DNA from 3 places in the Undibacterium sp. Ji50W genome. Region 1 is predicted to be linked to each of the others. Evidence: predicted binding sites of a transcription regulator. Region 1 holds the regulator's gene; each other region holds the start of a gene.
The links. The regulator sigma-54, encoded in region 1, starts transcription at its own class of promoters, with help from an activator protein. The targets are predictions, from matches to a motif close to TGGCANGNAANCTGCTTT.
Positions count from the first base shown of each region.

Region 2: the regulator sigma-54 is predicted to act here: its motif matches at 2,884-2,901, upstream of glnA (type I glutamate--ammonia ligase).
Region 3: the regulator sigma-54 is predicted to act here: its motif matches at 1,686-1,703, upstream of ACO0K9_RS18395 (ammonium transporter).

Region 1 is NZ_JBMPOX010000024.1:54,901-59,713, reverse strand. Features, by position in the region: gene ACO0K9_RS24165 (KpsF/GutQ family sugar-phosphate isomerase) at 1-72, shown strand, start outside; gene ACO0K9_RS24160 (KdsC family phosphatase) at 78-608, shown strand; gene lptC (LPS export ABC transporter periplasmic protein LptC) at 605-1,249, shown strand; gene lptA (lipopolysaccharide transport periplasmic protein LptA) at 1,277-1,828, shown strand; gene lptB (LPS export ABC transporter ATP-binding protein) at 1,829-2,581, shown strand; gene ACO0K9_RS24140 (RNA polymerase factor sigma-54) at 2,593-4,080, shown strand; gene hpf (ribosome hibernation-promoting factor, HPF/YfiA family) at 4,190-4,537, shown strand.
Region 2 is NZ_JBMPOX010000017.1:115,835-120,647, forward strand. Features, by position in the region: gene gnd (phosphogluconate dehydrogenase (NAD(+)-dependent, decarboxylating)) at 1-196, opposite strand, end outside; gene ACO0K9_RS20735 (hypothetical protein) at 333-623, shown strand; tRNA gene ACO0K9_RS20740 (tRNA-Ser) at 805-894, opposite strand; gene ACO0K9_RS20745 (rhodanese-like domain-containing protein) at 992-1,456, opposite strand; gene ACO0K9_RS20750 (EAL domain-containing protein) at 1,496-1,813, opposite strand; gene ACO0K9_RS20755 (hypothetical protein) at 1,831-2,022, opposite strand; gene ACO0K9_RS20760 (hypothetical protein) at 2,022-2,258, opposite strand; gene ACO0K9_RS20765 (hypothetical protein) at 2,600-2,848, shown strand; gene glnA (type I glutamate--ammonia ligase) at 3,038-4,453, shown strand; gene ACO0K9_RS20775 (DUF4124 domain-containing protein) at 4,581-4,813, shown strand, end outside.
Region 3 is NZ_JBMPOX010000014.1:19,693-24,505, forward strand. Features, by position in the region: gene ACO0K9_RS18380 (quinone-dependent dihydroorotate dehydrogenase) at 1-34, opposite strand, end outside; gene ACO0K9_RS18385 (arginyltransferase) at 121-852, opposite strand; gene aat (leucyl/phenylalanyl-tRNA--protein transferase) at 849-1,565, opposite strand; gene ACO0K9_RS18395 (ammonium transporter) at 1,754-2,956, shown strand; gene ACO0K9_RS18400 (NUDIX hydrolase) at 3,051-3,620, opposite strand; tRNA gene ACO0K9_RS18405 (tRNA-Met) at 3,748-3,824, shown strand; gene ACO0K9_RS18410 (hypothetical protein) at 4,060-4,776, shown strand.

The DNA of each region.
Region 1 (4,813 bases):
GTGGCTGACGACCAGGGAAAACTGGTCGGTGCCCTGCATATTCATGACCTGACACGGGCCAAGGTAATCTGATGGAAATGGCGAAACAAACTGCAGCCCAGAATGCAGGCAATATCCAGCTCATGATATTTGACGTGGATGGCATTCTTACCGATGGCAGCCTGCATTTCGGCCCTGAAGGCGAAATGATGAAAACCTTCAATGTACTGGACGGCCAGGGCATCAAACTGTTGCAACAGGCAGGTATAGCCACGGCCATCATCAGCGCCAGGCAATCGGCGATCGTCAGCAAGCGCGCCAGCGACCTTGGCATCACCCACGTGCGCCAGGGCATACACGACAAAAAATCGGCCTTCCTGCAACTGATCACCGAACTGGGTCTGTCTGCTGATGTCTGCGGCTTCATCGGTGACGACATCATTGATTTGCCGATACTGACACGCTGCGGCTTTTCTGCCAGCGTACCGAATGCCCACGCCGAAGTCAGGCAGAGAGTGCACTACGTCACCACTGCCAGCGGTGGCAAGGGAGCAGCGCGCGAAGTCTGCGACTTCATCCTGCGCGCTCAGGGCAGATATGAACAGGCAATCGAGGCCTACCTGTCATGAAACATCATATGACCATAGACCGCTTTCGCATCTGGCTGGCAGTAATACTGCTGGGCGTCATTACCCTGGGTACTATCTGGGTGATGGAAGTCATACGCCGCAATGCGAATGATGAACAAAACCGTACATCGGCACGCTCGGCACCGGATTACTATGTAGAAAAATTCAATTTCATCCGTTTGTCGAATAATGGCAAGGCGAATTACCATATCACTGGCGAGCGCCTGATACATCTGCCACGCAATGACAATATAGAAATTCAGCGTCCGCAAATCAATAGCTTTGATGTTGATCGCCCACCTTTGCATTTGCTGGCTGACCTGGCCGTGGTATCACAAAAATCCATGGTGATCACACCCAAGCGTGAACACGATGAAGTGCGCCTGTATGACAATGTCAGTATGGAAAGGCCAGAAGGCCTCAGCTCGCAATTCATGCGACTGGAAACCGATTATCTATTGTTATTACCCGACGATGATATTGTCAAAACCGACAAACACGTCACCGTCAAAACAGGAAAAGTGGACACCACAGCCATCGGCATGGAGGCCAACAATTCCACCCAGCATCTGGCCCTGCTGAGCAAGGTGCGAATTCACTTGAAGAAACGTGAATCTGCGCCCTCCACACCATCCAAATAGAGAAAGCGATATTTGCCAATGAAAAATATGAAATTGACACGCTCCCTTGGCCCATGCCTGGGACTGGCCTGTTTTGCTTTAGTACACACGCCTGCAAGTGCAGAAAAAGCTGACAGTTTCAAAGAAACAGTAATAGAAGCCGGCTATTCTGAAATAGACGGAAAAAACAGCGTACGTGTCCTCTCCAAAGGCGTGCAACTGGTGCGCGGCACCCTGATCGTCAATTCAGAAAAAGCCGTCGTCACCGAAGCCCCAAACGGTGATGAATTTGTCGTGCTGACTGGCGGTGCCAACAAAAAAATAAGCTTCCGGCAAAAACGTGATGGCGGCACGGATCTGTGGGTAGAAGGAGAAGCCGAACGTGCTGAATACAATCAGACGACAGAAATCGTCAAGTTCATCTCCAAAGCCAAAGTTCGCTACCTGGAAGGCAAGAAAGTCACCCAGGAACAGGAGGGGGAATACCTGTCCTATGACAGTAAAAATGATATCGCGGTCGGTACCAATTCAACCACGGGCCAGCATGTAGATGGTCCTAGCCGCGTCAAAATCACCCTGCAACCCAAACAGACCAATTAAATGACTGCCACGCCTAGTACCTTGCTCGTCAAGGGATTGCAAAAACGCTACGGTGCGCGCCAAGTGGTGCGCGACGTCTCACTGGAAGTGAAAAGCGGCGAAGTGGTTGGCTTGCTGGGCCCGAACGGCGCTGGCAAAACCACTTCTTTCTACATGATCGTTGGCCTGGTACCATCCGACGCCGGCGACATCACGATCGATGCCGTCAATATCTCACAACTGCCGATACACCAGAGAGCCGTGCTGGGTTTGTCTTACCTGCCGCAGGAAGCATCTGTATTTCGCAAGCTGACGGTAGAAGACAATATCCGCGCCGTACTGGAATTGCAAAAAGATGCCAATGGAAAATTTCTTTCAGAAAAATCCATTGTCAAAAGACTCAACGCCTTGCTGGCCGATTTGCAGATTGAAAAGATCAGGGAAAACCAGGCGCTGTCACTATCAGGCGGTGAACGCCGGCGGGTAGAAATTGCCCGCGCCCTCGCCACTAATCCGCGCTTCGTCTTGCTGGATGAACCCTTTGCCGGTGTTGACCCGATAGCCGTGATTGAAATCCAGCGTATTGTGCGCTTCCTCAAGGAGCGCGGTATCGGCGTGCTGATTACCGACCACAACGTGCGTGAAACCCTGGGCATCTGCGATCATGCCTACATCATCAATCAGGGCGCTGTACTGGCCAGCGGCAAGCCAGACGACATCATACAAAATGAATCCGTGCGTCGCGTCTATCTGGGAGAACATTTCCGGATGTGACGGGAATCATCATGAAACAAAGCCTGCAACTACGCACATCCCAGCATCTGGCATTGACGCCTCAATTGCAGCAATCTATACGCTTGCTGCAATTGTCCACATTGGAATTGCACCAGGAGCTGGAAACCCTGCTCATCGAAAATCCCATGCTGGAGCGTGTGGATGATCCACTGGACCATGCCGTGCGGCTGTTGGCCGATGGCGCCATCAATACCAGTAGCACCGCCGCCGATGCAGGGATGGAAGCCCCTGCATCCCGCGAAGAAAGCAACAGCACCACGGAAGTTCAGGGTGATGCCGATAGCGCCGTCAGCAACGAAGCCACCAGCGCCAGTGAAGAGGACTGGAGTTTTGATGATGTGCATCATGGCAGCAAAAGCAGCGATGACGAAGATGGCCGCCCGCAACTGGGTGCTGCCCACATCACCCTGCGTGAACATCTGCAGGAACAAATGCGCCTTAACCTGCGCGAGCTGCGTGACCGCGCCCTGGTCGAGTTGATGATTGATGCCATTGACAACAATGGCTACCTGACAGAAACCCTGGATGAAATCCATGCCAGCCTGCCACTGGAGTTGTGCGTGGAGCCAGAAGAGCTGGCATTTGCCCTGAACATGCTGCAGAGCTTCGACCCGGCCGGTGTGGGCGCTCGCACACCTTCTGAATGCCTGGCCCTGCAAATCAAACGCCTGCCTAACATTGCTTTCGTGACACGCAGGCTGGCCTTGCAGATTGTCGAAACGCAACTGACTTTATTTGCACAAAGAGACTTCACCAAACTCAAGAAAATTCTCGACTGCGACGACGAAGATTTGCGCGACGCACAAACTGTCATCAGACTGTGCAAACCCCGTCCGGGTATCGACTTTGCAGTCGATGAATCGGATTATGTGGTACCAGACGTCATCGTCAAAAAATCAGGCAATGGCTGGCAAGTCACGCTGAATCAGGATGTCATGCCCAAATTGCGGGTCAGTAGCATGTATGCCAACATCATGAAGCAAAATCGGGGGGAAGGCGGACTCGGCTCACAGCTACAAGAGGCGCGCTGGCTCATCAAGAACATGCGGCAACGTTTCGACACCATTTTGCGCGTTGCACAAGCAATAGTTGAAAGACAACGCAATTTTTTCACACATGGTGCTGTCGCCATGCGCCCCCTTGTTTTGCGCGAAATTGCTGATACACTAGGATTACACGAGAGCACTATCTCACGTGTAACAACTCAAAAATACATGCTGACCCCTCACGGCATGTTTGAGTTGAAATACTTTTTCGGCAGCCATGTCGCGACGGAAACAGGGGGAGAAGCATCTTCCACCGCGATACGCGCACTCATCAAGCAGTTGATAGGAGCAGAAGACCAGAAAAGCCCACTCTCTGATAGCAAAATTGCAGACATGCTGGGTGAACAGGGCATGGTAATTGCCCGACGGACAGTTGCCAAATACCGTGAAGCCCTAAAAATCCCCCCAGTGAGTTTGCGTAAATCTTTGTAAGCAAGTCCTTGTAATCACAGTTTGAATTGCTATATATGATTTAGCTCAAGGCAATAAGACAGCAATGAGCTTATCGTTACAGCAAGCAACATCACTATAGGAGCACAGTATGAATCTCACCATCAGTGGACATCACGTCGAAGTAACTCCTGCAATTCGTGAATATGTACATACCAAACTAGAACGTATCAGGCGACATTTCGACCAGGTCATTGATATCGCCGTCATCCTGACGGTGGACAAGCTCCGGGAAAAGGAAAAACGACACAAAGCCGACATTAATCTGCATATCAGTGGCAAAGATATTCATGTAGAAAGTCTGGCGCATGATCTGTATGCTGCGATCGATACGCTGGTAGACAAACTGGATCGCCAGGTCATCAAGCACAAAGACAAGATACAAAACCATCAGCACGACGCCATCAAGCACATACCTGATCCGGCATCGGCTTCATAAGACTCACCACCCCTGCCTTCGGGTTGCGGGTATCCAAAACAAGGACGCGAAAAGCGTCCTTTTTTGTTGGGTGAATGGTTTGAAATAAATCATATATTCAAATCACTAAATGGATTGCCCTCTGACAAGCTGTACAGGTATTACTTCCCTTCCTACGTAGGCAGGAATATAGCGGGCCGGCGATCTAGCAACGTTTGGCATACCACGGTCTGATTTAATGTCAGGTCGGCATTGTTTTACGTGTTTAGCTTTTATGTACTTACCCACAGTATTTAA
Region 2 (4,813 bases), on a different contig from region 1:
TCAGCCAAATTGCCCGGGGAGGTGATAGAAGTCGCACCATATCTTGCAATGACGTCGCGGCGCTTGCCCCATCCTTCTTGGTTTGAGTCATCGCCAACTCCTGCGGGTCATGTACCACGCAGTCATGACCTTTGGCCAACAGGCGCCTGACCATGCCCGAACCCATCCTGCCTAAGCCTATCATGCCGATTTGCATTTATTATCCTGAATTGTTGGCGGATACCTAAGTGCTATAGACTAAGCCGATGCGTGCCGTCCATCTGTTCGTTTGCACACAGATAGCAAAGAGTTCAATGCACATGATGCCTGGATAAGATCCTATGCGGATTCCTATGCATATCCTATGGATATCCTATGATATATATGGCTTTTTTTCGGGCAGGCTATCGGTGCCTACGGAAGGATGGTTTATTTCCCGACTGCATGCTCACTTACTGCAGCAAGCTATGAGTACGGGCTGGCGAAAGCGCTTGAGTTTAGATGGACCTGTTTCCAGCGTTAAAGCACTATGCCGTCAACAAGAAGCGCAGGGTTTTTGGCAGGGGGAAGAGGGGGGAGGTATTCATAGCTTATTGACTGATTTTGTATCGCTGTATGATGCAGATGAAATTTGCGAGGGCTAAATGTTAAGCGAGCTCATTTTTGGCCGCATGCTCAAAAGCAGCGTTTTTTTGCAAAAGACCCACATCACAAAAGCTTATCAGACGGTATCTATTCGCAAGGACAGGTAGATGACACACCGATTGAGTTTGAAAAAGAAAAAGGCCCTTGATTATCAAGGGCCTTTTTAGCTTTTTATATTCTTGGCGGAGAAGGGGGGATTCGAACCCCCGGTAGGGATAAACCTACGCACGCTTTCCAGGCGTGTGACTTAAACCACTCATCCACCTCTCCTACTACATTCGCAGTCATTTGCCGTAACAGCGAAGTCCGCTATTCTAGCAAAATAAAATTCAACATGGAAGCTTTTTTCTTTTTTGTTGAAAAAGACTTAAGCACCCAGCCACGGCAGGCCAAGTTGGCACCAGCCGCCTATGGTTTTCCTGTGGCTGTCGCTGTCTTTGTCACCTTCAAAGCCTTGCAGGATGTCAAAGCAATTGGTGTAGCCATTTTCTGTTGCCAGTTTGGCTGCATGGCGCGAACGCACGCCAGAGCGGCAAAGGAAAAGAACGGCTGTGGTTTTGTCGGGTACTGCAGCTTGCAACTGGGTCAGGAAATCGGGGTTGGGTACGCCGCCAGGGTACAGGCTCCATTGCACGGCCTGGTGTTGTGATGGGCTGATGTTGACACGGCCTACCCAGTCACGTTCAGCATTGGTGCGTACATCCACCAGCAACACACTGCTATTGTTTCGCAATAATTCAAAAGCTTCTTGCGGCGTAACTGCGCCGGCATAATTCATGGCTTGTTCCTGGCCGCGCTGGCGCGCTGTCTGAAGGTGATCCGTGGTGGGCATATTGGTCTCCGTGCGTTGTTGCTGAATGAGTTTTAGTCTCTAGTCATTAGTGTATATTAAATCGGGACTCTGCTTACCATAGCCCAGTGGAATGATGAGCCCGGACTCTTCTGCCTGTGGACTAAACTCGGTTGGGGACACCAGGCCAGCTTGCGGATGCTGCCAGCGTATCAGCGCTTCCGCACCGATGATGTTGCCTGTTGCATTGACTTGTGGCTGGTAGTGCAGGACAAACTGGTGTTGGGCCAATCCAAGACGCAGATCCGCTTCCATGACGGCGCGGGCATTGACGATGTCGAGCATGTCAGGGTCAAAGAAGCGGAACAGGTTACCACCGCTGGCTTTGGCTTCATGCATGGCGACTTCGACTTGCTTCAGCAGTTCTTCTGCATTGTCACTGTGTTTTCCAAAAAGGGTAATACCGATACTGGCGCTGCTGTGATGCTGCTGCGGTATTCCAGATGTTCGAGGTCATACGGCTGATGCAGGTCAGAGAGAATTTTGGCGGCGATCATTTGTGCTTCTATCGCGACCTTGCGTATGTTGTTGCTGAGATCGTCCTGCATCAAGACAAAGTCGTCACCGCTGTGACGTGCCGGCGTATCACCTCAGTTCTTTTTTCTATGACTTTTTTCAGGCTGCGTTTCTGCGCGCGTGCTTCCAGCAGTAGCCGGACCAGATAAGCCAGCATGGCACTCAAGATGAGCTCTACTATATAGTTGAACAGCATGTCTTGCCTGACGGTGCCCGATGCATGTGCTAATTTTGCGGCAGGTATGCCATCACGACTCCAGTCGCGCATTTCCGGGATGAGCGAGAAGCTGGTGAATAGGGACAGTAGAAAAGTCGCTACGGTAAACAGCAGGGGCCTGGTAAAAAATGGGCGTAAATATGCATGATGATCAATGAATGTGGCGGATGACGCACTTGAGAATGCCGCGCAATTGCAATAGGCGAAAGCCTGTGGGCAGAAACTTCGATTGAACAGTCAGGCGAGCTGACAATAGCGATTCAATAAATGCGCGTCAATCTCATTGCTTGAATGTAGTCGAACGATTGATACTTGATTGATACCGATCAAATGACGAGCATCCGTATACTTTCTGTGGGACGAATTGAATAAGATTCAAACCCTTAACCAGCGTGGGTGACTTGGGCAAAGAATCATCCCAGGGGCTGCATTTGAAACATGCAATAATTGCAAATAAGCGAGTGCAATGGCGTTACAGCAAAGATGCTCCAAAAATGTGCATAAAACCGCATTTCAAATATAAATGCATTAAATTGGTGCGTTTAATGGAATTTGCACCAAATTGGGTCGCTTTGTTATTTGTTTGCTTGCAGCAAGACTTGGTTGTGCACAAAGAAAACGCCACAAAAACAAGCATTTAACAAATTTCAAATTTGAATATGCTTTGGCTGGTTGATGGCATGGATTCTGCTATCATCTCTCACTGAGTTTAGCCGCCAGTTGAATTCAAGAGTGGATGAGGTAGGACTGTTCACTCGTTCTTGGTTGCTGGCAGGTGCAGGGCTCAGCAATTTCCGAATTTATTTTTAGCTCTATTTGAGGAGTTTCACATGGCAATGACAGCCGCAGAAGTCTTGAAAATGGCGAAAGACAACGAAGTTAAGTTCGTTGATTTTCGCTTTGCTGATACCCGAGGCAAAGAACAGCACGTAACTGTTCCAGTTTCCCAGTTCGATATCGATAAATTCGAATCTGGCCACGCATTTGACGGCTCGTCCATCGCTGGCTGGAAAGGTATCGAAGCATCCGACATGTTGTTGATGCCCGATCCTAATACTGCCAATATCGATCCTTTCTTCGAAGAAACGACATTGTTCATGCAATGTGACGTCATCGAGCCATCCGATGGTAAAGGGTATGACCGCGATCCACGTTCCATCGCCAAACGCGCTGAAGCGTATCTGAAATCTTCCGGCATCGGTGACACCGCTTACTTCGGCCCAGAGCCAGAATTCTTCATTTTTGACAGCGTGCGCTGGAAAGTGGACATGTCCGGTGCCTTCGTCAAGATCGACTCTGAAGAAGCATCCTGGACCACAGGCGAAAAACTCGAAGGCGGCAATACTGGCCATCGTCCTACCGTTAAAGGTGGTTATTTCCCGGTTCCTCCAGTCGACAGCTTCCAGGACATGCGTTCTGAAATGTGTCTGATCCTGGAATCCCTGGGTATTCCGGTTGAAGTGCATCACCATGAAGTGGCTGGCGCCGGCCAAAACGAAATCGGCACCAAGTTCTCTACTCTGGTAGAACGCGCTGACTGGACACAAAACCTGAAATACGTAGTCTGGAACGTAGCACATACCTACGGTAAGACAGCGACTTTCATGCCTAAGCCTATCGTTGGCGACAACGGTTCTGGTATGCACGTACATCAATCCATCTGGAAAGATGGCAAAAACCTGTTTGCTGGCGACGGCTATGCCGGTTTGTCTGATTTCGCCCTGTACTACATCGGCGGCATTATCAAACATGCAAAAGCATTGAATGCGATCACTAATCCAGGTACCAACTCTTACAAGCGTCTGGTTCCAGGTTATGAAGCACCGGTTAAACTGGCGTACTCTGCCCGTAACCGTTCTGCTTCCATCCGTATTCCTTACGTTGCCAATCCAAAAGGCCGTCGTATCGAAACACGTTTCCCTGATCCACTGGCGAATCCATACCTGTGCTTCTCTGCATTGATGATGGCAGGTCTGGACGGCGTTCAAAACAAAATCCATCCTGGCGAAGCAGCAAGTAAAGATCTGTACCATTTGCCGCCAGAAGAAGATGCATTGATCCCGACAGTCTGCGCTTCGCTGGAAGAAGCACTGAATGCATTGAACAAAGATCGTGAATTCCTGACACGCGGTGGTGTGTTCAGCGACAGCATGATTGATGCGTACATCGACTTGAAAATGCAGGAAGTACAACGCTACCGCATGACGACTCATCCAGTCGAATTCGACATGTACTACTCTCTGTAATCAGGGTAAAAACCAAAAAAAGCGGGGGCAACCCCGCTTTTTTTGTTACAAATGCTGATTTCTTCGTAATTGTGTTGCAGCGCTGCATCGCATACACTACAAGTCCGTGATTGATTATTGCTTTAATATGAATCGACTATTGTCAGCTTTCATCCTCCTGATTGGTGTGCAGGCCTATGCCCATGCACAGGGCGACGTGTATTTATGCGTCGACGAGAATGGTAAAAAGGAATACAAGAACACGGGTACAGTTAAAGGTTGTAAGAAAGTGGAATTGCAGGGCATTACGGTGATACCCGCCCCGGTGCCAACCGCTGGTAAAAAGCCACAAGGTAAGCCTGCCAGCAGCCCCACCGACTT
Region 3 (4,813 bases), on a different contig from region 1:
GGCGGACCAGGGAATAAAGAAGTTTCGCGGACATGAAATTATGAAGGGAAGAAGAAGTGAAAAAATAGTGGTGACGAACGTGGAGGATGCAGTGGCCTGCACGAGACGATCAATACAGCATCATGCTTCGCGCAATGTCTGCCAGCGCCCCTGCATCAAGGCATCTAGTGGACGGAAATTGGTTTTGTAAGCCATCTTGGGGCTGGCCGCAATCCAGTAACCCAGATACACATACGGCAGCTTTAACAAGCGGGTTTGCTCTATCTGCCACAGCACATTGTAGGTGCCGTAAGATGCAGATACATCGTCCGGATCATAAAAGGTATATACCGATGACAGGCCATCAGTCAGCACATCGATAATGCTGACCATGCGCAAGACCTGCTGTTCATCCCTGAACTCCACCAGGCGGGTATTGACCCGGCTTTGCAGTAAAAATTGGGCATACTGGTCGCGGCTGTCATGGTCCATGCCACCACCGGCATGGCGCTCGCCCTGATAGCGCTGATAGAGCTCATAGTGTTCTTGTGCATAGCTAAGGCTGGTGACGCGTGCCGTCAGCTTGCCGTGTTTTTTCCAGGCGCGCCGCTGGCTGCGATTGGTTTCAAATTCCTGCACCCGTATACGCACGGGCGTGCAGGCCTGGCAGTTATCGCAATGCGGTCGGTAGATAAAGATGCCGCTACGCCGGAAACCACTCTTCACCAGTTCTGAATACGCATCTGCATTGATCAGATGCGCAGGCGTTGCCACCTGCGAACGCGCCTGCAAGCCTTCCAGATAACTGCAAGGGTAGGGCGCTGTCGCATAAAATTGTATGCTGGCGAAAGGTAGTTCGTTAAGTTGGGTCACAGACTGATCTTGTTGGTGATGGTCCAATCGGTAATGGCTGGCAGGGCAGTGGCATGTTCCAGTCGGCGCAAAAACTCGCTGCGTGCAATCGGTTTTGCGCCCAGAGATGCCAAATGTCCTGTCTCTTGCTGGCAGTCTATCATTTTCACGTCATGTTCACGCAAGAAAAATACCAGGTGGCTCAGGGCAATTTTAGAGGCATCCGTGACCCTGGCAAACATGGATTCACCATAGAACATGCGCCCTATGCAAACGCCGTAAGCCCCACCCACCAGTTCCCCGTCCAGCCACACCTCTGCCGAATGGGCATAACCCGCTTTGTGCAAATCACAATAACCGGCCACGATGTCTTCAGAAATCCAGGTGCCTTCCCGGTCCTTGCGTGGCGCGGCACAGGCGCGCATTACCTGTTCAAAGGCAGTGTCAAAGCGTAGCTGCCAGCGGTCATCTTTACTGATCTGGCGCAGGCGCTTTTTCAGGCTGGCGGATACCTTGAAGTCTTGCACTTGTAACACCATGCGTGGATCGGTAGACCACCAGAGTATCGGCTGCCCCTCAGAAAACCAGGGGAAAATGCCATTCCTGTAGGCATACAACAGGCGGCTGGCCGATAAATCGGCTCCGGCTGCCAGCAAGCCTGCCGCCCCGTCTTTTTCTGTCAGCGCCGTGCTGGGGTGAGGGAAGGGACTATCTGCTTCCAGCCAGGGTATCACGTTGCCATTCCATCGTGATGCACCAAAAAAACGCCATTTTTTAGTGCGGGGTGATGCCCCGCTAACTCATCCAAACTTAAATTCTTCATTAAATCAATCACTTATCAATTTGCACTAAATTGGAACGTATTTTGCTTTATTGGTGCGCCATTTATATAAATCTGCACTTTTATTGGGAGAATTTTTGCATGACTGCACAAAATAGTAGCGCCGATGCATTGTTTATCTTGTTGGGCGCCATCATGATTCTAGCAATGCACGCCGGTTTTGCGTTTTTAGAATTAGGTACAGTACGCAAGAAAAACCAGGTCAATGCCCTGGTCAAGATTCTTGTTGATTTTGCCGTATCCACCATTGCCTATTTCTTCGTGGGCTATACCGTCGCCTATGGCGTACAGTTTTATTCCGGGGCCGAAGTGCTGGTTGCCAAAAACGGTTTTGAACTGGTCAAGTTCTTTTTCTTGCTGACCTTTGCCGCCGCCATACCCGCCATTATCTCAGGTGGTATTGCAGAACGGGCAAAATTTCACCCACAACTGATTGCCACAGCCTTGCTGGTAGGTGTCTTGTACCCTTTCTTTGAAGGTATCGCCTGGAACCAGCGTTTTGGCATACAGGCCTGGCTGAAAATGGCATTTTCTGAAGAATTCCATGACTTTGCCGGTTCTGTCGTCGTGCACGCTTTTGGCGGCTGGGTTGCCTTGCCCGCCGTCTTGTTGCTGGGCGCACGTCGGGGCCGCTACATGAAAAACGGTGCCATTGCCGCCCACCCGCCATCGAGCATCCCTTTCCTGGCGCTGGGCGCATGGATACTGACAGTAGGCTGGTTCGGCTTCAACGTCATGAGCGCACAAACTCTGGACAAAATGAATGGCCTGGTGGCCATCAATTCCCTGATGGCCATGGTCGGCGGCACCCTGGTGGCATTCTTGATGGGCAAGAATGACCCTGGTTTCGTCTATAACGGCCCGCTGGCCGGCCTGGTGGCGGTCTGCGCGGGTTCTGATCTTATGCATCCGCTGGGCGCGCTGGTCACCGGCGGCATTGCCGGTGCCATCTTTGTCTGGATGTTTACCTGGACCCAGAATAAATGGAAGGTCGATGATGTATTGGGTGTCTGGCCCCTGCATGGCTTGTGCGGTGCCTGGGGCGGTATCGCTGCCGGCATCTTTGGCATGAAGTCTTTGGGCGGCCTGGGTGGCGTCAGCCTCATGTCGCAACTGCTGGGCACGTTGATGGGTGTGGCGATTGCTTTTGTCGGTGGCTATGTCATCTATGCCAGCCTGAAGCAGCTGATAGGCATACGCCTGGACCCGGAAGAAGAGTTTGAAGGCGCAGATTTATCGATACACAAAATCTCTTCCACTGCCGAACGCGAAACCAGTTGGTGACGACGAAAAAAATGGGCGATCAATTCGCCCATTTTTATGCCTGCGCCCGGTTCAGTTGCGCATATCAGTCACCATTAGCCCCGATTAGCCATGATCAGCCATGCCGTATCGGCTTAAAAATATCATGCGCATGCACCTCATATTGCCCACCCTGTTTCACCTGCGCCAGGTTGGCAAAGAAAAATTTTAACGTATGCGTCGTGGTAGGAAAGGCGATGTCTTCCCAGGGGATCTGCTCTTCAGAAAATAGCGCCACTTCCAGGCTTTCCACGCCTGCCGCATAATCCAGGTCAAGCAGGGTGGCGCGATAAAACAGATGCACCTGATGTACATGTGGCACGTTCAGAATCGAAAACAGTTCATGCAACTTGATATGGGCACCAGCTTCTTCCTCGGTTTCGCGCTGCGCAGCCTGTGACGTGGTTTCATTGTTTTCCATAAAACCGGCAGGCAAGGTCCAGAAACCCAGGCGCGGCTCAATTGCACGCCTGCACAGCAAGACCTTGGTCACACCGTCTTCTTCCCATACCGGAATAGAGCCAACCACCATCTTCGGGTTTTGATAGTGGATAGTGCCGCAAGCCGGACAGACAAAACGTTCACGGGTGTCATCAGCAGGAATTTGCAAGACGACTGGGGACGCACATTCAGAACAGAATTTCATGAGAAAAAGAGTGGAAATTGGCGAATCCTCAGAGTGTAACACCTGTCCACCCAACTACCGCAATAGTCCGAATCCCATAAAAGGATTGCGCAGAGCAGCAAAACAATGTATAGTTTCATTCTTCAGACGCGGGGTGGAGCAGTCTGGCAGCTCGTCGGGCTCATAACCCGAAGGTCGTAGGTTCAAATCCTGCCCCCGCAACCAAGTATTCAAGCCCTTGATCAGAAATGATCAAGGGCTTTTTGCTTTGCTTCATTCAGAGTAAAGTAAAATCGGTAACTATTAATAGAACGAAAGTAGTTGCCGTTGTACCCACGGGAACTCAACACCTCACTTATCGATTTCTCTCACTAATGGAATAAGGCTGGCAATGCGCAATCATAATAATCTGAACAAAAAAGCACCTGGCCGCCTGACTAAAATAATCCCTGTCATCACTTTGTTTGTTTTAAGCATCACATGTCATCACAATACAAGTGCTGCTGATATGAATCAGTTACCTGCTTCTGTATTTGAGCCGACTTTTGTGACGACCGAAGGTGACTTGGAAGCCGGTAAAGTGTTTGTTGCGACTTTACCGACCTGTAAAGAAGCATTGCTGGTGTCAGCACTGCATTTGTTTGGCCCTGCGGGCGGAATGAGCAAACAGAGTACCGGTAATCAAATTGCGGATTTGGTTAAGCACATCTCGTTGATTGATATCAGCGGCAAGACAAAAATAAGTCAGTTCAAGGCACGAAGCTTGACACCGGCCAATGCTGCTTGTTGCTCCAACAAGGCAGATACTGCTGTCGGAGACGTCGTCGCCTTTGCCGCGCCGGAAGCCATGCGGGATCTGGCCTTGCCTATTTCTACAAGGCTGATGAAAAAGGGCGATAAAGTCTTTGTCCTTAGTTCCGTCGCCAGTCCCGGGGTAAAGCGCCTGAGTCATGCTGCCGTGGTGGAGGGAATGAACTCTGGTTACTGGACATATCTTTATTCAGAGCCAGGTTTTGTCATTCGTGCGACCAGTGGTGCGCCCGTGGTCAATGAAGCAGGTGAGGTGGTTGCGATTAACCTGGGTGGTGGTTCTAAAGCTGGATCGGACAAGATCATGGGCTACGGTAATCCTGCTGCAAACTGGTCACCGGCAATTGCTTCCATGTGTCAGCGCTGAGCAGGATATTGAGGTGGATATGGCATCCCATCTTGTA